DNA from 2 places in the Comamonas sp. 7D-2 genome. Region 1 is predicted to be linked to the other one. Evidence: riboswitches for the same ligand, from Rfam matches in the RefSeq annotation. Region 1 holds a riboswitch; the other holds the start of a gene.
What was found. Region 1 has a riboswitch for S-adenosylhomocysteine ahead of ahcY (adenosylhomocysteinase). Riboswitches for the same ligand answer to the same signal wherever they lie in the genome.
Positions count from the first base shown of each region.

Region 2: it holds a riboswitch for S-adenosylhomocysteine, as region 1 does, so the genes downstream of both, metH (methionine synthase) here and ahcY (adenosylhomocysteinase) in region 1, are expected to answer to the same signal.

Region 1 is NZ_CP094238.1:601,664-612,096, reverse strand. Features, by position in the region: gene erpA (iron-sulfur cluster insertion protein ErpA) at 1-314, opposite strand, end outside; gene rpsI (30S ribosomal protein S9) at 526-918, opposite strand; gene rplM (50S ribosomal protein L13) at 929-1,357, opposite strand; gene MPZ60_RS02780 (23S rRNA (adenine(2030)-N(6))-methyltransferase RlmJ) at 1,690-2,556, shown strand; gene MPZ60_RS02775 (septal ring lytic transglycosylase RlpA family protein) at 2,646-3,323, opposite strand; gene metF (methylenetetrahydrofolate reductase [NAD(P)H]) at 3,463-4,290, opposite strand; gene MPZ60_RS02765 (TlyA family RNA methyltransferase) at 4,368-5,564, opposite strand; gene ahcY (adenosylhomocysteinase) at 5,857-7,287, opposite strand; S-adenosyl-L-homocysteine riboswitch at 7,363-7,460, opposite strand; gene MPZ60_RS02755 (response regulator) at 7,479-8,186, opposite strand; gene MPZ60_RS02750 (sensor histidine kinase KdpD) at 8,222-10,433, opposite strand, start outside.
Region 2 is NZ_CP094238.1:138,316-148,748, forward strand. Features, by position in the region: gene MPZ60_RS00615 (LysR family transcriptional regulator) at 1-734, opposite strand, end outside; gene MPZ60_RS00620 (PACE efflux transporter) at 828-1,331, shown strand; gene gltS (sodium/glutamate symporter) at 1,441-2,679, opposite strand; S-adenosyl-L-homocysteine riboswitch at 3,097-3,206, shown strand; gene metH (methionine synthase) at 3,243-6,002, shown strand; gene MPZ60_RS00635 (GntR family transcriptional regulator) at 6,078-6,770, opposite strand; gene MPZ60_RS00640 (C4-dicarboxylate transporter DctA) at 6,779-8,119, opposite strand; gene cls (cardiolipin synthase) at 8,364-9,806, opposite strand; gene MPZ60_RS00650 (ammonium transporter) at 10,016-10,433, shown strand, end outside.

The sequences.
Region 1 (10,433 bases):
TTGATCACGAACTGAGCGCCTTGCAGGTCTTCCTTGTAGTCGATCTCGGCACCCACCAGGTATTGATAGCTCATGGAGTCGATCAGCAGCGAGACACCGTTCTTGGTCATGGTGGTGTCGTCGTCATTGGTGATCTCGTCGAAGGTGAAACCGTACTGAAAACCGGAGCAGCCACCACCTTGCACAAAAACGCGCAGCTTCAGATCGGGATTGCCTTCTTCGGCAATCAGGTCGGCCACCTTGGCAGCAGCGCTGTCGGTGAAGACGATGGGGGAAGGCATTTCGGTGGTCGTGGTTTCAGCAACGGCGCTCATGGCATTACTCCGTAGTTTCTTGATTGCCTGAAATGGTACAGCAAGGGGCTCGGGAATACCGGCCGTATCTCTTTGTCGCCAGTGCAAGTGGGGGCTTTGCGCAAGCGCTGGACAAGGCTGCGACCGCCCATGAAAAAACCGCCAGGAATTTGCATTCGAGGCGGCTTTTCTTGAAAAGACTCCGCAGAGTCTTTCCTGCAGGGGAAACGGATTAACGCTTCGAGAACTGCTTGGCGCGGCGTGCGGAGTGCAGACCGACCTTCTTACGTTCGACTTCACGAGCGTCGCGAGTCACGAAGCCAGCTTGGCTCAGTGCAGGCTTCAGAGCTGCGTCATAGTCGATCAGGGCACGGGTGATGCCGTGACGGGTTGCACCGGCTTGACCGGATTCGCCGCCGCCATGGACGTTCACTTGAATGTCGAAAGTCTCCAGGTTCTCAGTCAGAACCAGGGGTTGCTTTGCGATCATGATGGAGGTTTCGCGACCGAAGTACTGCTGAATGTCCTTGCCATTCACAGTAATCTTGCCGGAGCCCTTCTTCAGAAACACGCGAGCGACGCTGGACTTGCGACGGCCTGTGCCATTGTTCCAATCACCAATCATCTAGGTCTCCTTAGATTTCCAGAGCCTTAGGCTGCTGTGCGGTATGGGGGTGCTCAGCACCGCCGTAAACCTTCAGCTTCTTGATCATGGCGTAGCCCAGAGGACCCTTGGGCAGCATGCCCTTGACGGCCTTCTCGAGAGCACGGCCAGGGAACTTGGCTTGCAGGTCGCGGAAGTTGGTGGCAGTGATGCCGCCGGGGAAACCGGAGTGACGGTAGTACACCTTGTCCAGGTTCTTGGTACCAGTGACCTTGAGCTTGGAGGCGTTGATGATGACGATGTAGTCACCGGTGTCAACGTGAGGTGTGTAAATGGCCTTGTGCTTGCCGCGCAGACGGAGTGCCACTTCGCTGGCGACACGTCCGAGCACCTTATCGGTGGCGTCAATCACAAACCACTCGTGTTGCACCTCAGCGGGCTTTGCGCTGAATGTAGACATGAGTTTTCTCTTTCAAGAAGGTTTGGCGGTCCCTTTTCCGCGGTCGGTGCTTCTTCTTGAAAAAGACAGGTCTTTTAAAGGAAGCCTCTTAGGCGGGGTTACTCGGACCAATTTAAACTTGGCCCAAGCCTTCGCCGCGGGAACCATAAAATCGCTGCGAAGCCCGCCATTATACAAAAACGCCAGAATCTGCGTGTTTTCGTGCAGCAGCCTGTTGTGAAACAGCCCCTAGTGCCTGTTTCTCCCTCTGCATCCAGGCGCCGACAGCCTTTAAAGACCACAGGGTAAAAAGTGCTGTTCCCCTCTTGCCCTGCTGGTTACCATCCATTTCTATGTTCAGTTACCGCCACGCCTTCCATGCAGGCAATCACGCCGATGTGCTCAAGCACACCGTTCTGATTGCCACCGTGCAATACCTCACGCAAAAAGAGGCTGCGCTGACGGTGCTCGACACCCACGGCGGCGCCGGCCTGTACCGCCTGGACGGCGACTACGCCAGCAAGAGCGGCGAGGCCGAGGAAGGCGTGCTGCGCCTGGCTGCCGCCAAGGAGGCCGAGCTGGCCCCGGTGCTGCAGGACTATCTTCAGATGGTGCGTCGCTTCAACCAGGGCAATGCCATCCGCAACTATCCCGGCTCGCCCTTCATCACCCAGGCGCTGCTGCGCGGTCATGACCGTCTCAAGGCCTTTGAACTGCACCCCACGGACATGCGCTCTCTGACCGGCAACATGGCCCAGCTGGAAGTCAGGCGCCAGGTCGCCATCCTGCACGAGGATGGTTTCGAAGGCGTGAAGAAATTCCTGCCTCCGCCATCGCGCCGCGCCTTGCTGCTCTGCGATCCAAGCTACGAATTGAAGACCGACTACGGCCGCGTGCTGGACATGGCGGCGGACGGTCTCAAGCGCTTTCCCACAGGCACTTACGCCGTCTGGTACCCCATCATCCCGCGCCCCGAAGCCCACGATCTGCCCAAGCGGCTCAAGACCATGGCAACCAAGGCCGGCAAGAGCTGGTTGCATGCAACGCTCACGGTCAAGAGCAACAAGACCTCCGAACGCGGCGGCCTGCCCGCCAGCGGCATGTTTCTGATCAACCCGCCATTCAATCTCAAGGATCAGCTCAAGCCCGCCATGCCGCAGCTGGTCAAGCTGCTGGGTCAAGACAGCAATGCAGGCTTTACGCTGGAGTCTGGCGGCTAACTACGCGGCTGTAGGCCGGCCCTTGCCGGCCCTCTGCAGTCCGGGCGCGCCAGCTTCACCGGCTGCACCCCTTCAACAGCAACAATGGTTCAGCGCTTGCGCTTGGCGGTCTGGGAGACCTTGCGCGCGGGCTGATTCGCGGACGCCGCGCGCGCCTTGGAGGCGGCAGCGCCCTGCGCCACACTAGGATGGCGCTTCTTGCCCGAAGCATTGAGCGTGGCCGGGCACTCGTCCTCATCGGCGTCCAGCTGCCACAGCTCCACGGGCTTGATGCCCAGGCCCAGCATGCCCAGCTCCTGGGCCGCGGCCTTGCTCAGGTCGATGATGCGACCTGGCGCGAAGGGGCCGCGGTCATTGATACGCACCACCACGCTCTTGCCGGTCACGGAGCTGCGCACGCAAACGCGCGTTCCGAAAGGCAGGGTCTTGTGCGCTGCCGTCATGTCCATGCTGTCAAAGCGCTCGCCGCTGGCCGTCTTGCGGCCGTGGAACTGCCCGCCATACCAGGAGGCCAGCCCCTCCTGGTCGCTTTCTCGCGGAGGGCTCAGCTCGTACTTGCTGCTGTCTTCGGGCAGGTCTGCCTTGTCGGCATCCGCAGGCTTGTTGGCCTTGACGCCCAGGCCTTTGTCGCGATAGTTGCTGCGCGCATAGGCGTCGGGCAGCAGGGGGCCGGAGACCGTGGGCTGCGCGCCCTTTTTTCGGGGCTGGCTCTGAACGACGGGGGGCTGTTCCTCGGACTTTTCCTGCAGCGGAGCACAGCCGGCCATGGTCGCGGTGACGACGGCAAGACCTATCCACTGACAACAACGCAAGCGCCAAAATTTCGGTTGCACGGGCGCAATCTCCTTGAAAGCTCAAGTGAGAGCCGCCCAAGACCGGCCGCCTCGCGGCCGGCAAGCTTTTGGCTTACAGGCCCAGACGGTCGCAGATCTCCAGAGTGGCGACGCTCTGGTTCATCGTATAGAAGTGCAGCCCGGGAGCACCCTGGCTGCGCAACTGCTCGCATAGATGAGTCACGACATCCAGACCGAACGCACGAATGGAAGCGGTGTCATCTCCGAACGCCTGCAGACGCAGACGAATCCAGCGCGGAATCTCGGCACCACATGCATCCGAGAAGCGCATCAGCTGCGTAGAGCTGGTAATAGGCATGATTCCTGGCACGACCGGCACGTCGAGCCCCAGGGCCCTCACCTCATCGACAAAGCGCATGTATGCGTCGGCATTGTAGAAGTATTGCGTGATGGCGGAATCTGCACCAGCGCGCACTTTAGCAACAAATGCGTCCAGATCGCTGCGAGGGGACTTTGCTTGGGGGTGAGTTTCGGGATAGGCGGCCACTTCGATGTGAAACCAGTCGCCGAACTCCTGGCGCACGAAAGCCACCAGATCGCTGGCGTACTGGAACTCGCCGCCCAGGCCGTAGCCGCTGGGCAGGTCGCCGCGCAAGGCGACGATGCGCTTGACGCCCATGGCCTTGAGTTCGTTCAGCTCGGCGCGCACTTTTTCATGCGTGGCGCCGATGCAGGAGAAGTGCGAGGCCGCGCCCACACCCTCGTTCTGAATGTCGCGCACCATGGTGAAGGTGCCGGCCTGAGTGGAGCCGCCCGCGCCATAGGTCACGGAGCAGAACTCGGGCTTGCGCGCATACAGGGCCTGGCGCACGCCCACATGCTTGGCAGCGCCCTCGGGCGTCTTGGTGGGGAAAAACTCGAAGCTGACGGGAAAGCTCATGGCGGTCTATGTCTCTGAATCCTGGATCATGTGCGGGCGTCGAAGGCTCGGCACCCGCCACGCTTTTTACTCAACGCTCAACGTTCGTTGCGCTTTTTCTGCTTGCTGCGGGCCGGGCCGGGTTGGCCGAAGCTGGCCACCTCGGGGTCTTCATACAGCTCCTGCTTGGCGCGCTGGGCCTTGATATCGGCACGCGAAGGGCGCTTGGCGGCTGCCTTGACGGCCGGCCTGGCCGCAGCGGCCTCGTCGGCAGCAGCGGGGGCCGGAGCCTTGACTTCGGCGCCCTGCTGCGCCCAGACAAAGAATTCGTGATTGCCGTCGCCGCCTTCAATGGACGAGTCCAGCCACTGCTTGACGCTCAGCCCCAGATCTCCGAGGCAGTCGCGAATGCGTTTTTCGACCTCGGCGTACAAGGCCGTGTCGCGCACGATGCCGCCCTTGCCGATCTGGCCGGGCTGCAGCTCGAACTGGGGCTTGACCAGCATCAGCAGCTGGCCATGGGGCTTGAGCAGCTGTACCACGGCAGGCAGCACCAGGGTCAGCGAGATGAAGGACAGATCGCCGGTCACGAAATCGAAAGCCGGGCTGATGTCGATATTTTCGGTGCCGGGCTTGCGGCGCAACTCCACCGGAGCCAGACCTTCGGCCCGGGCCTTGGCCTTGGCGGCGCGCTCGGCCTTGAAGCTCTCGACATCCTGTTCCTTGGCATCGTCGCTGTCGTCATAGTCTTCATCGACTTGACCGCCGTTGCGCATCCAGGCATAGGGAGCGATGGGCTGGGTGTCGTTGTCCTCTTCTTCCTCGATGACTTCGCACAGCGCCTCGTCGCAAGCCTTCTCCAGCAGCTCGGGCGTCAGCGCGCGGGCGTTGAAGCCCTCGACGCAGACCACGCGTTCGTCATTTTTCAGGCGCTCGTGCAGCTGGCCGTGGCCCACGTCGAGGCCGATGACCTGGGTCGCACCGGCCTGCAGCAGGCAATCGGTGAAGCCGCCCGTGCTCTGCCCCACGTCCAGACAGCGCAAGCCCTTGACGCTGAGGCCGGTCGCGGCCAGCGCGCCCTCGAGCTTGAGCCCGCCGCGCGAGATGTATTTGGCCTCGGCGGCGTCCAGCAGCTGCAGCTCGGCACCGGCAGGAATGTCATCGCCGTTCTTGGCCACTTTCTTCCATGGCGCCAGCGGCGTCAGGCGCCATTCCACACCCGAGGCAATCAGGCGCTGGGCCTGGGAACGGGTGGCAGCATGACCTGCTTCAACCAAAAAAACATCTGCGCGCATAGCGTCGCTTCCTTTGAAATCAACCGCAGCCATACGCTGCAGGCAAGATAATCTGTTTTTTTATAGCTGCCTGCGCTTACCCTGTCTTAATTTCAGACAGAAATTCATCTGAAATCAAGATACGACAAGCGCAAGAAGCTATCAAATAAATCAACACAGCCCCAATACTGGCGCACACCAAACAAGGGACAGCGAGCAAGAGCCGCCTCGCAGCGAGGACTGCCCCAGCGAGGCTGTCGTCCCCCTCCGGCGAAGCCAGAGAGGGGGAAGGCGCAAAGCGCCTAAGGGGGGGTTAATAGCGATACGTTTCAGGCTTGTAAGGGCCTTGCTTGCTCACGCCGATATAAGCGGCCTGCTCGTCGCTCAGTTCGGTCAGCATGGCGCCGACCTTCTTCAGGTGCAGGCGGGCGACCTTTTCGTCCAGGATCTTGGGCAGCACATAGACCTTGCCCACTTCGTAGGCGTCGGGGCGGGTGAACAGCTCGATCTGCGCCAGAGTCTGGTTGGCAAACGAGTTGGACATCACAAAGCTGGGGTGGCCGGTGGCGCAGCCCAGGTTCACCAGGCGGCCCTTGGCCAGCAGGGTGATCTTCTTGCCGTCGGGGAACTCGATCTGGTCCACCTGGGGCTTCACTTCTTCCCACTTGTACTTCTCGATCGAAGCCACATCGATTTCGTTGTCGAAGTGACCGATGTTGCAGACGATGGCCTGGTCCTTCATGGCAACCATGTGCTCGTGGCGGATGATGTCCTTGTTGCCGGTGGTGGTCACGAAGATATCGGCCTTGTCGGCAGCGTATTCCATGGTCACGACACGATAGCCTTCCATGGCGGCCTGCAGGGCGTTGATGGGGTCGATCTCGGTCACCCAGACCTGGGCCGACAGCGCGCGCAGAGCCTGGGCCGAGCCCTTGCCCACGTCGCCGTAGCCGGCCACGCAGGCCACCTTGCCGGCGATCATCACGTCGGTGGCGCGCTTGATGCCGTCCACCAGCGATTCGCGGCAGCCGTAGAGGTTGTCGAACTTGGACTTGGTCACCGAGTCGTTGACGTTGATGGCGCGGAACAGCAGCGTGCCCTTGGCCGACATTTCGTTGAGGCGGTGCACGCCGGTGGTGGTCTCTTCGGTCACGCCCATGATCTGGGCCGACTTGCGGCTGTACCAGGTGGGATCCACGGCCAGCTTGGCCTTGATGGCGGCGAAGACGATGCGCTCTTCTTCCGAACCGGGGTTGGCCAGCACGGACAGGTCCTTCTCGGCGCGCTTGCCCAGGTGCATGAGCATGGTGGCGTCGCCGCCGTCGTCCAGGATCATGTTGGGGCCTTCGCCTTCGGTGCCGGCAGCGCCGAATTCAAAGATGGAGTGGGTGTAGTTCCAGTAGTCTTCCAGCGACTCGCCCTTGATGGCGTAGACAGGCACGCCGGTTTCGGCGATGGCGGCAGCTGCGTGGTCCTGGGTCGAGAAGATGTTGCACGAGGCCCAGCGCACTTGTGCGCCCAGTGCCGTCAGCGTCTCGATCAGCACGGCGGTCTGGATGGTCATGTGCAGCGAGCCCGTGATGCGCGCGCCCTTCAGGGGCTGGGCAGCGGCGAACTCTTCACGCACAGCCATCAGACCGGGCATTTCGGTTTCGGCGATCCTGATTTCCTTGCGACCCCAGGCAGCCAGGGAAATATCGGTAATGGCCGAATCAGCGGGGTTGAAGCGCACGGCAGCGTTCATGGTTTTCTCCAAATCTTGAATGAAAAACCACGTTCTGCAGCAGAGGGGGAATAAACCGGCTCACCGCACAGAAAGCGTGGGCGAGCGTCGTTGCGGGATGAAATCCGAGCCTCACGCCCCGCGCAGACCAGCTCATGGCTGGCCGGGGGAACGCTGCAACGCTCCTCGGATGGACGGCGATTATAAAGGAATCAGCCTTCCAGGCCCACCAAGCGATAACCGACTTGCAACTCGGTTACCAGATGCCGGGGCTGGGCCGGATCGAGCTCTATCTTCTGGCGCAGGTTGGCCATGTGCACGCGCAGATAGTGGGGGCGGTCCAGATATTCAGCGCCCCAGACCTGCAGCAGCAACTGGCGATGCGTCAGCACCTTGCCATGGCCGGCAATCAGGGCCGCCAGCAGGCGGAACTCTATGGGCGTCAGGTGCACGGCCACTCCGTCGCGCCTGACATCGTGCGCCGCCAGATCCACCACCACCGCGCCGAAACGCGCACAGCTGCCGGGCTTGTCTGCCGCCGATGCCTGCTGGCGGCGACGCAGCATCACGCGCAGCCTGGCCAGCAGCTCGGGCACGCCAAAGGGCTTGGTCAGGTAGTCATCGGCCCCGGCGTCCAGCGCCGCCACCTTGTCCTCTTCCCGCTCGCGCGCGGACAGGATCAGAATCGGCAGCTGGCTCCAGGCGCGCAGCTCGGCAATCACGGTCTTGCCATCCGCATCGGGCAGGCCCAGGTCCAGCACCACGGCGTCGGGCTGGCGGCTGGCGGCCTCGATCAGGCCGCGCCTGGCGGTTTCTGACTCGAACACCTGCCAGCCTTCGTCCTCCAGTGCCAGGCGCACAAAGCGGCGGATGCTGGCGTCGTCTTCAATCAGCAAAATGCGGGGTGCGGCGCTTGTCATGTTCGGATTTGCATGTGATGCACGGGATTGTCGGCTCATTCGTCCATCGCCGGCTGCTCGGGCACGGGCAGGTGTACGCTGAAGACGGTGCCCGGACCGGGCTCTGCCTGTGCAACCCGCAATCTGCCGCCATGGGCTTGCACAATCCGCTGAGCCAGAGCCAGTCCGAGCCCCATGCCGAACACGGCACTCTCCGCCTGCCCACGCGTGAACGGCTCGAACAGTTGCTCAGCCGACAGATGCCCGGGCAGACCCGGCCCCGCGTCCTGCACGCTCAGCACGCAGTCGCCATCGGCCACGCTGGCTGCCACGGTGATCGTCGTGCCTTCGGGCGTGTACTTGATGGCGTTGTCCAGCAGATTGACCAGCACACGCTCCATCAGCACGGCATCGAGCTGCAGCAAAGGCAGATCGGCCGGCAGCGAGGTCTGCAGCGCATGAGCGGCCAGTCGCTCGCGCATCTGCGCCAGCGCGCTGCCCACCAGTTCGTCCACCGGCAGCCATTCACGCTTGAGCTGCACGCCGCCTTGCTGCAGGCGCGCCATGGCCAGCAGGTTGTCCACCAGTTGCTGCAGCGCCTGTGCTTGATTGCGAATCTGCACCAGCATGTGATGCGCCGGCCCCTGCGGCGCATGGGGCAAGGCCGCCTGGGCCGCGCCCAGGATGCCCGTCAGCGGCGTGCGCAGATCATGCGAGACGGCCGAGAGCAAGGTGTTGCGCATGCGTTCGCCCTCCATGGCGATCTGGGTCTGCTGCGCCACCTCCACAAAATGCACACGCTCCAATGCCAGGGCAATCTGGCTGGCACAGGCTTCAAGCAGACGGCGCTCCTCGGGCACTCGCAATCGTTGCGGCACACGCAACTGCAGTACCAGCACGCCACGCGAGCGCACGGGCGCCATCAGCGGCACATAAAGTGCCGGCGCAGCTGCCAGGGTATCGGTTCCATGGCCGGCCATCTGGCCATGCTCCATGCTCCAGCGACCCACGCTGGTGTCGATCTGAGCTTCGCTGCCAGGCGCCAGCTGCAGGCGCTCATCGGCATCGGGAACAAGCAGCCCAGTCTGGGCATCGAAAACGCCTGAAATCGTAGTCAGTGCGATCTGCGTGACCTGCTCCTGCGTCAGCGCACCCGACAGGTCACGCGCCAGCCTGGCCAGCGCGCCGGCCCGCCTTTCGCGCTCTGCGGCCACGCGTGCCTCGTGGCGCAGCCGCGCCGTCAGCTGGCCGCAGACCAGTGCCACACCCAGCATCAGGCTGAAGGTGAACAGGTATTGCGTATCGTTGACGCTAAAAGAGTTGCGCGGCGGCACAAAGTAGAAATCGAACAGCAGCACTGACAGCAGGGCCGCCCATGCTCCGGGGCCGCGTCCCCAGCGCACGGCGGACAGCACCACCACCAGCAGGAAAAGCATGACCACATTGGCAGGGTCGAACACTCGCAGCAGCAGCTCCGCCACCGCTGTAGCGGCCAGGCAAGCCAGGGTCACACCCGCATAGCCCTTCCACGGAATGTTCTTTTCACGCGCCGCCGGCAATCGCAAGGTGCTCTCGTTCTTGCTTTGCTTGACGGACAGCAGCAGCACGTCCAGGCCGGGATCCAGCGCAGCGATCTGTTCGGACAGGCTGGAGGCACGCCAGCGCAGCCAGCGGCTCAAAGGTTCATGCACACGCGCCAGCACCAGATGACTGGCATTGCGCTCACGCGCAAAGTCCACCAGAGCCTGGGCCACATGGGCACCGGGGATGGTGGCCGTTTCCGCGCCCAGACGCGCCGCCAGCGCCAGGGTCTTGAGCACGGCCTCCTGCGCTGCCCGAGGCCTATGCTGGCGCTCCGGCGCATCCACATAGACCACCACCCAGTCGGCCTCCAGCCTTCTCGCCAGGCGCGCCACCTGGCGCACCAGGGCATCGTCACCTGCGCGGCCGCCCACGCCCACCAGCAGGCGCTCGCGCGTGGGCCAGACATCGCCGATGGAGCGCTCGCGGCGGTAGTCACGCATGTCCTCATCGACACGATCGGCCGTGCGGCGCAAGGCCAGCTCGCGCAGCGCCAGCAAATTGCCCTGGCGAAAGAAATTGCGCGAGGCCCGCTCGGCCTGCTCCAGCGGGTAGACCTTGCCCGACTTGAGGCGCTTGAGCAACTCCTCGGGCGGGATGTCGACCACGATGACCTCATCGGCATCGTCAAAGATATGGTCGGGCACGGTCTCATGGACCTGTATGCCCACAATGCCGCCCACCACA
Region 2 (10,433 bases), 460 kb from region 1:
GCCAGGCCTGCACTTATCAGCGAAAGCGCTGCCTGGTGGCTGTCCGTGCGCCAGAGCTGTCGCGCAAACACAAAGCGCGGATCTGTCTGCTGCGGGTCGCGGCTGGCCACCAGTACCTGACGCGTGGCAGCCAGTTGCTCCACCGTGAGCTGTGGCCGTGTGGTGCGGCCCTGCTCATGCTCGGCCAGCGCCTGCTGCCAGAGTTCGAACTGCGGCGACATCACGGCTACCAGCGTCTCGCGGCCCATTTCCTGGAAACCCTCGCGCCCGTCAATGGCGGGCCGCTCGAACACCAGGGCCAGATGGGCGCGGCCCGCATGCAAAAGCTCCAGCGCATCTGCCTGGGGAGCTGCCAGCACCTCAATGGGCAGCGCAGGAAACTCGCGCACCAGCCGGTTCAGCGGTTCGCTCCAGTGCGTGGCCAGCAGTTCGGGGGCGATGGCCAGCGTCAGCCTTTCCTCCAGCCCGGCATGCAGTGCCTGAGCCTGCCAGTTCAGCAACTGCAACTGCTCGGCCAGCAGGCGCGCCTGCGGCTCGAGCGCGCGGGCGGCGGCGCTGGGCACGGGCTCGCGTCCGCTGCGGTCAAACAGCTGCAGGTCCAGCTCTGCCTCCAGCTGGGCAATGGCCATGCTGACGGCCGAGGGCACACGCCCCAGCTTGCGTGCAGCCGCTGAGAAAGAGCCGGCATCGAGCACGGCAAGAAACAGCGGAACCTGGTCGGCGCTAAAGGGCATGGTGTCGATCTGTCAGAAAAATTGAAAGGAACTGACTTTTATCTTCAATTTATAGAACATACACTGCAGCCCATGTCTCAACAAGCCTCAGCGATGGCATCCGCTTCTTCCTCTGCCGTTTCTCTCAAAAATACCGCCGCTTTTGCCACCCCCGCCAAGGCCAAGGGCCTTCAAGGTCCCAAACGTCGCATCCTCTATGTGGGTCTGTACGAAATCATTGCCATCATCGTCTCCAGCCTGATCTTCATGGCCATCGGCCAGAAGGCCAGCGATTCCGGCGTCATGGCCGTGGCTGCTTCGGTGATCGCGATCTGCTGGAATCTGAGCTTCAACCACCTGTTCGAAAAATGGGAATCGCGCCAGAGCGTCAAGGGCCGCTCCCTGATGCGCCGCGTGGTGCACGCCATCGGTTTCGAAGGCGGCATCGCCGCCATGCTGATCCCGCTGATGGCCTGGTGGTTCGGCATCTCGCTGTGGGAAGCTGCAGTGATGGAAGCCGGTCTGCTGGTGTTCTTCATGGTCTACACCTTTGCCTTCAACTGGGCCTTTGACCGCATCTTCGGCTTGCCGGCTTCGGCCCAGGCCGTGGCTGCATGACCGGAGTCAGATATGTCTCTGGCGCTTTTCCATAAAGCGTGAATAGCTATGAAAAAAGGCGTGTTCCTGTTTGACAGGAACACGCCTTTTTTGTGGGCGCAAGCTGCGATCAGCGAACGATGCTGATCATGGCCTGCAGCACAAAGGCGTTGATGATGTCGATGAAGAAGGCTCCGACCAGGGGCACGATCAGAAAGGCCTTGTGCGACGGGCCGTACTGGTTGGTGATGGCCTGCATATTGGCAACGGCCGTGGGTGTGGCGCCCATGCCGAAACCGCAGTGGCCGGCAGCCAGCACGGCGGCGTCATAGTTCTTGCCCATGATGCGGAAGGTCACAAATGCCGCATACAGCGTCATGACGATGGCTTGTGCGGCCAAGATGACCATCAACGGGCCGGCCAGGTCGGTCAACTCCCACAGCTTGAGCGACAGCAGGGCAATAGCCAGATAGATGGATAGCGCGGCATTGCCGAAGACATCGATGGCGCGGTCAAACACCTTGAAGCCGAACATATAGTCCAGCACGTTGCGGATGACCACACCGCCCCCCAGCGCCCAGACAAAAGTAGGCAGCTGGATGGCCGTGCCCTTGGTCAGGCCGGTCATGAATTCGGCAAAGGCCAGGCAGCCAGCGAAGAGGGCCAGTGTTTCCACTGCAGCATCAGCCGTGATCAGGCGCGGGGCCTTGTTGGGTGACTCGAAGTTGGCGACCTCGCTGCCTTCGCTCACCGTGGGAGCATCGGCGCGCAGTTGCTCGGACTCGGTCAGCGGCTGGGCCAGCTGATGGCGCGTGATCAGCCGCTTGGCCAGCGGTCCACCCAGCAGGCCGCCGATGACCAGGCCGAAAGTGGCGCAGGCAATGCCCAGGGTGGTGGCTCCCGTGAGACCGTATTGGTTTTCCAGCACCGAGCCCCAGGCTCCGGCCGTACCGTGACCGCCTACCAGTGTGATGGAGCCTGCGACCAGGCCGATCAACGGGTCCAGTCCCAGCACGGTGGCCAGGCTTACGCCCACGATGTTCTGCATCATGATGAAGACGGCAATCACGCCCAGGAAGATGAACAGCGCAGAGCCGCCCTCACGCAGCTTCGCGAAGTTCGCACTCAGGCCGATGGACGAGAAGAACACCAGCATGAAAGCCGACTGCAGACTGCCCTCGAAGCTCAGTGCCAGTCCCGTGGTCTGATGCAGCATGAAAATGATGGCCGCCACAACCAGGCCGCCGGAGACAGGCTCGGGAATATTGAAGTCGCGCAGAAAGCGGATATGCCTTGTCATGAGCTTGCCAAGCATGAGCACAAGCACGGCCATGATGAGGGTGTAGTACGCGCCGAAGGTCACGTTCATAGGATCTCCTGGGTGTTCCATGCGAGGGCTGAATGGCCTGCCTGGTCATGGCTGGCAATCGGCTGTGCACGGCTGAGCACATGGACCAGACATTTGCTGTCGATGGTGCCAAAGACTCAAAGATAGGGGCTGTAGGTGCTTGTCCACTCATGGCAGGCGGCCCCGTCGGTGCCGGGCTGCCTGAGAGCAGGAAAGCGATGTGCGCCATTCCTTGCGGATGCGCACCATGCCGGGAATATGCTTGAAATGAGATGGTTGCATTCGTGTTTTGCGAAATTACCTTTTGCCCTGCTCCTGTTTTTGGGGTGCGGAAAGTCGAATCTGCTATAGCTGTTCGCAAAGAGCTATCCTGCACAGCCGCGGGGCAAAGCGCCTTGAAGCCCCGATTGCCCGCCCTCGCCGTAGAATGACGGGCTTCACCCCGAGGAGCGCTGCAGCCGGTCATCCCAGAGATGTTTGACCCGTCAGGCTCGGGGTCGCAGATCCGGTCGACGATCTGCTGGCACTCACAACGGCGCTCACCTGTTTTCGATTCTGTTTCTGGTTTTCACACAGGTGAGCTGATGTCCGCTGCTACCCCTTCCACTGCCATTCCTCCCATGCGCCTGTCGGGCCTGGAGCCCGTCTTCATCGGCGATGAGACGCTGTTCGTCAACGTGGGCGAGCGCACCAACGTCACCGGCTCCAAGGCCTTTGCGCGCCTGATCCTCAACGAGCAGTACGAAGAGGCTCTGGCCGTGGCGCGCCAGCAGGTGGAAAACGGCGCCCAGGTGATCGATGTGAACATGGACGAGGCCATGCTGGACAGCAAGGCCGCCATGGTGCGCTTTCTGAACCTGATTGCCTCCGAGCCCGATATCGCCAAGGTGCCGGTGATGGTGGACAGCTCCAAGTGGGACGTGATCGAGGCCGGTCTGCGCTGCCTGCAGGGCAAGGGCATCGTCAACTCGATCTCCATGAAGGAGGGCGTCGAGGAGTTCAAGAAGCACGCCAAGCTGGTCAAGCGCTATGGCGCTGCCGCCGTGGTGATGGCGTTTGACGAAAAAGGCCAGGCCGACACCTTTGCGCGCAAGATCGAGATCTGCGAACGAGCCTACCGCATTCTGGTTGACGAAGTGGGCTTCCCGCCCGAGGACATCATCTTCGACCCCAACATCTTTGCCGTGGCCACCGGCATCGAAGAGCACAACAACTACGGCGTCGATTTCATCGAGGCCGTACGCTGGATCAAGCAGAATCTGCCCGGTGCCAAGGTCTCTGGCGGCGTCTCCAATGTCTCGTTCTCGTTCCGTGGCAACGACCCCGTGCGCGAGGCCATCCACACGGTGTTCCTCTATCACGCGATCGGGGCAGGCATGGACATGGGCATCGTCAATGCCGGCATGGTCGGTGTGTATGACGACCTGGAGCCCCAGCTGCGCGAACGCGTGGAGGATGTGGTGCTCAACCGCCGCCCCGATGCGGCCGAGCGCCTGCTCGAGATCGCCGACAGCGCCAAGGGCGCGGCCAAGGACGACAGCAAGAAGCTCGAGTGGCGCGGCACGCCCGAGGCACCGAAGACCGTGGGCGAGCGTCTGTCGCACGCCTTGGTGCACGGCATCACCGACTTCATCACTGAAGACACCGAAGAGGCCTACCAGCAGATCGTGGTGCAGGGCGGCGGTCGCCCGCTGCACGTGATCGAGGGCCCGCTGATGGATGGCATGAATATCGTCGGCGACCTGTTCGGCGCCGGCAAGATGTTCCTGCCCCAGGTGGTCAAGTCCGCGCGCGTGATGAAGCAGGCCGTGGCCCACCTGGTGCCCTATATCGAGGAAGAGAAGCGCCAGCAGGAAGCGGCGGGCCTGGACGTGACCAGCAAGGGCAAGATCGTCATCGCAACCGTCAAGGGCGACGTGCACGACATCGGCAAGAACATCGTCACCGTGGTCCTGCAGTGCAACAACTTCGAAGTCATCAACATGGGCGTGATGGTGCCCTGCCACGAGATCCTGGCGCGTGCCAAGGCCGAGGGGGCGGACATCATCGGTCTGTCGGGACTGATCACTCCCAGCCTCGAAGAGATGCAGTATGTGGCCGGCGAGATGGACAAGGACGACTATTTCCGCATCAAGAAGATTCCGCTGCTGATCGGCGGCGCGACCTGCTCGCGCGTGCATACGGCCGTGAAGATTGCCCCCAAGTACGACGGCCCTGTGGTCTATGTGCCCGATGCCTCGCGCTCGGTCAGCGTGGCGCAGAGCCTGCTGGGCGACGGCAAGCAGGCCTATCTGGACGAGCTGAGCGCCGACTACGACAAGGTGCGCACCCAGCATGCCAACAAGAAGAAGACGCCGCTGTGGACGCTGGAGCAGGCCAGAGCCAATGCCGCCGTGGTGGGCCATGCGCCTGTGGTGCCGCGCACCCTGGGCCGCCGCGTGTTCAAGAACTTCGACCTGGCTGAAATTGCCCAGTACATCGACTGGGGCCCGTTCTTCCAGACCTGGGATCTGGCGGGTCCCTACCCGGCCATCCTCGACGATGAGGTCGTGGGCGTGGAGGCGCGCAAGGTGTTGGCCGATGCCAAGCTCATGCTGCAGAAGATCATTGACGGCCGCTGGCTGCAGGCCAATGGCGTGATGGGCCTGTTCCCAGCCAATCGCGTGGGCGACGACATCGTGTTCTACACCGACGAATCGCGCAGCCAGGTGCTGACCACCTGGTACGGCATGCGCCAGCAGACCGAAAAGCAGGCCGTGGACGGCCCGGATGGCCGGCCCGTGATGCGCCCCAGCCGCTGCCTGGCAGATTTTGTGGCCGCCAAGGAGTCGGGCATTGCCGACTATGCCGGCCTGTTTGCCGTGACCGCCGGCATCGGCGCCGAGAAGAAGGACAAGGAATTCGAAGCCGCGCTGGACGACTACAGCGGCATCATGTTCAAGGCCCTGGCCGACCGCCTGGCCGAAGCCTTTGCCGAGTGCCTGCACCAGCGCGTGCGCAAGGATCTGTGGGGCTATGCCGAAGACGAGAACCTGAGCAACGAGGAGCTCATCAAGGAAGCCTACAAGGGCATTCGCCCCGCGCCCGGCTACCCTGCCTGCCCCGATCACACGGCCAAGATCGACCTGTTCAAGGCGCTGCAGGCCGATGAAATCGGCATGACGCTGACCGAGAGCCTGGCCATGAACCCGGCATCCAGCGTGAGCGGTTTCTACATCGGCAACCCCGAGGCCAGCTACTTCAACGTGGGCCAGATCGGCGAAGACCAGCTCGCCGACATGGCTCAGCGACGTGGCATGGATGTCGAGGAACTGCGCCGCTATCTGGCGCCGAATCTGGGCTGAACCAGCTTCGAGATCGCACTTCGCAAATGAAAAAAGCCAGGGTCGACCCTGGCTTTTTGGTTTGGAGAGCGTTGCTCAGAGGCGTTGCTTGAGCACGGGGGCGAGCGTGGCACGCAATCGGCCGCCGGGCTCCTCGGTCTCGGTCGCACGGATTTCCAGCGAGCGTTCCACCATGCCTATATGTTCCAGCAGCAGCGCCTTGGCACCCTCGGTGTCGCCGCGTTCCAGGGCGGCCACGATGCGTTCGTGCTCGGCGCAGGACTGGCTGGCGCTGTGCGTGGATTGGTAGAGCGTGGCAGCCAGGGTGGTGCGTGCCGTCAGATCGCGCAGCGTGTCGGCCAGCAGCCTGTGGCCCATCTGTTCGGCCAGGCAGACATGGAAATCCGCAAGCAGGAAGGCACGCGTGGCGCTGTCCGCCCCGGCGATGGCTTTCTGCTCCTGGGCGATATGGCGGCGCAGTCTGGTGATGACGCGCTGCAGCGGCTTGCCGGCTTCCTGCAATATGCCGGTCTCGATGATTCGCCGTGCAGAGAATGCATCCATGGCCTCGGCAGCCGAGGGCTGGACCACGTACCAGCCCCTGCGGGCCTGGACCTGGACGAAGCCGCGAGCCTGCAGTTGCATCAGCGCTTCGCGCACCACGGTGCGGCTGACGTCGAAATTGTTGGCAAGCTCCTGCTCTCCCAGCCGCTCCCCGGGTGCCAGTTTCTGGGCCAGGATGGCTTCGACGACGCGTTCCGCGATGTGCTGTGGAGAGGCAGGAGTCATTGCTTGGTTCAGTGGCTGGAGTGAGGGATGGGGACTACGACAGGCGGCACGATAGCAGATGCATGGTCTTCTTCTTCGGTCAGTGGCTCGGCCTTGCCGTCAAGTACCGCATGGGCACGTTCGCGGTCGATGTCTCCCTCCCAGGCAGCAATCGCCACGGTGGCCACGCAGTTGCCGATCAGATTGCCCAGGGCGCGTGCAATACCCATGAACCAGTCCACCGACAGCACCAGCACCAGGCCGATCGCAGGGATGGCGGGAATGGCATGCAGGGTGGCGGCCAGCACCACGATGGCCGAGCCTGGTACGCCGTGTGCGCCCTTGGAGGTCACCAGCGCGATGGCCAGAATGGTCAGCAGGTCGGACATGCTGATCGGGGTGTTGGTGGCCTGGGCGATGAAGACCGCAGCCAGTGTGATGTAGATGGAAAACGCGTCCAGGTTGAACGAGTAGCCGGTGGGAATCACCAGGCCCACGGTGGAGTCGCGCACACCCATATTGCGCAGCTTGGCCATGATCTGGGGCAGCACGCTGTCGGAGGAGGTTGTCGCGAAGACGATGGTCAGCTCCTCGCGCAGATAGCGCAGCAGCTTGATCAGGCTGAAGCCTGACAGGCGCATCACCAGACCCAGCACCACGAACACGAAGATCAGCACCGAGACGTAGAACAGCGCCACCAGCATGCCCAGCTGCTTGAGCGAGCCTATGCCGTACTGGCCCACGGTGAAGGCGATAGCGCCCAGCACGCCCAGAGGTGCCAGCTTGATGATGATGCCCATGACCTTGAACAGAGCCATGGACAAGGCGTCCACCAGCGCGGAGACGGGCTTGCCGCGCTCACCCAGCATGGTCAGCGCGCAGCCGAACAGCACGGCGAACAGCAGCACCTGCAGCACGTCGCCTTTGGCGAAGGCTTCCACCACGGTGGTGGGAATGAGCTTCATGAGAAAGTCCACCGTGCCGCCGCTGGTCAGCTTGTCGGCATTGCTGGCATAGGCCGCCATGGCCGAGGCGTCGAGCTTGCTGGTGTCCACGTTCATGCCCACGCCGGGCTCGAAGACAAAGGCAAGCACCAGGCCCATACCCAGGGCGATGGTGGTCAGAACCTCGAAATAGATCAGAGCCTTGACGCCCACGCGGCCTACGCGCTTGAGGTCGCCTGCACCGGCAATGCCGTGCACGACAACGCAGAACACCAGTATGGGGATGATCATCTTGATGAGCTTGATGAAGCCATCGCCCAGGGGTTTGAGTTTCACGGCCCATTCAGGGGCCAGTAGTCCGGCGAGCACACCCAGTATGAGTGCGATCACCACCTGTCCGAACAGTGATCTGACAAAGCGGCGCATAGTCGTCTTTCGCAAGTTGTGGAATCTTGTATGCAAGTTGTCTGCAACTTGCATACAAGAATGTAGGCAAGCGAAAGGCGTGCCAGCAGAGGGTATTCCTGCAGATTTGTGTAAATTAGGGGAGGATCAGCCCTGACTTTCACGTATGAAATAAAAGGGCGTTCCGCCTTGGTGCGAGTGGGTCACCAGTGTGCACGCGCGTGGTGCGCGGGCTTTGGGCATGCCCAAAGCCAGGGCATGGTGCTTACAGCAGCGGGCTCAGGGCGCCCAGCAGATTGTCCCAGATGCGCTTCCACCAGGGAGCCGAATGCACCTGTGCCAGCGTCACCACATCGGAATCGCGGAGATAGCTTTGCTGGCGCTGACGGATGGCCTCGGTAATGGCTTCGTCGTGCAGCAATACATTGTTTTCGAAGTTCAGGTCAAAGCTGCGCAGATCCAGATTTGTGGAGCCGATCAGGCTGACCGATCCGTCCAGGCAGAGGGTCTTGGCATGCAGCAGGCCAGGGCGGAATTCGTGGATGTGGACGCCGGCGCTCAGCAGCCGCCAGTAATGGCTGCGGCTGACGGCACCGACTATCCATGAGTCATTGCGGGCGGGCAGGATCAGTGTGACCTGCACCTGGCGCAGCGCGGCGGCGCACAAGGCATCTAGCACCGTGCTGTCGGGCACGAAGTAGGGGGTGGAGATCACGACCTCGCGCTGCGCACAGGCCAGCAGGCTGGCAACCAGCTGGGGTGTAGAACGTGCCCTTTCTGTAGGCCCTTCGGCAATCGCAACGGCATGGAAGCCGTCGTCAGCGGCAGCGCCGGCCTCGATTGTCGGTGGTGCAAGGCTCGCATCGGACTGCGCCCAGTCGCTGGCAAAAGCCTGCTGCATCTGCATGACCACCGGACCCTGCAGGCGCAGCATGATGTCCACCCAGGGGGCATAGCGAGCCTTGATGCGAAAGCCTTCGTCGGCGCAGTTCTGGCTGCCGCAATAGTTGATCCTGCCGTCTATGAGCGTGATCTTGCGGTGGTTGCGCAGGTCGATGCGGCTGGTCAGCATGACTTTGAGCAGATTGCTGATGGGCAGGGCAATCGCCAGGTGCACGCCGACCTGCCGCATCTGCTGCCACAGTGGCGAGCGCGTCAGTGCGCGCGAGCCCAGACCGTCGACCATGGCCCGGCAGGTCACGCCGCGCTGCGCGGCACGCATCAGGGCATGGGCCACATCGGTGCCGGTGCTGTCGTCCAGCCAGATGTAGTACAGCACATTGATCTCGTGGTGCGCGGCATCCATGTCGGCCAGCATCTGCGCACGGGCATGCGCGCCATCGCGCATGAGCTCGGCCCTGTGGCCGGGCAGCGGTACAAAGCCGTTGATGGACGAGGCATAGCGGAAGGCCGGCAGCCATTGATCGGGAATGGCGGGCCGTGCCTGCGGCGTGGGGCCGGGGGCGGTCGCAAGGGCGCTGCCCCGGGTCTGACAGAACTCGCGCACATTGAGCCTTCTGCGGCCTGGTACACGGCCCAGGGCCACTTCCCCAAACAGGTAGTACAGCAGGCAGCTCACATAGGGCAGCAGCACGATGACCATGAGCCAGGCCAGCCGCACATCGGGCCGCATGTCTCTGCGCAGCAGAATGCGCAGGCCGAAGCCGGCAATCAGCAATACATGAAGAGTCAGCAGCAGCCAGGTCATGAATCAGTGCAGCAACGATGGACCTTGTCGAGCATAACGGGCTCAGGCCTGAGCACAAGCTGCCCGTCGTGATTCTCATGAAACAGGCGCAAAGACCTTGATGGGTCAACGCATGCTGCTATCCATCATGAAGCATCGACAGATCGACATGGCACTGGCATGGAACCTGCTTCCTTTTTTTGTCAAAGCAAACAAGCAGGGGGGAGTGCATGGAAATGGTGCCATTGACTGCCATCGACAAGGCAGATACCGGTTGGGTCATGGTCGCGTCGGCGCTGGTCTTGCTGATGACCTTGCCGGGCATTGCCCTGTTCTATGCGGGGCTGGTGCGGCGCAAGAATGTGGTCAACACCATGGTGGCCGTGTTTGCGGTGGCCTGCGTGGTGACCCTGACCTGGTTCGGCCTGGGCTACTCGCTCGCGTTCACCGCCGAGTCTGCCTGGCTTGGCAATCTGGGACGAGCCTGGTTTGCCTCGCTGCACTTCGATGGCCGGCGCAGCATGATCTCGGTCAGCCATCTGGCACCGCATCTGCCCGAGGCGGCCTATGCCCTGTTCCAGGCCGCATTCGCCATCATCACCACCTCGCTGATCGTGGGGGCCGTGGTAGAGCGCATGCGCTTTGCGG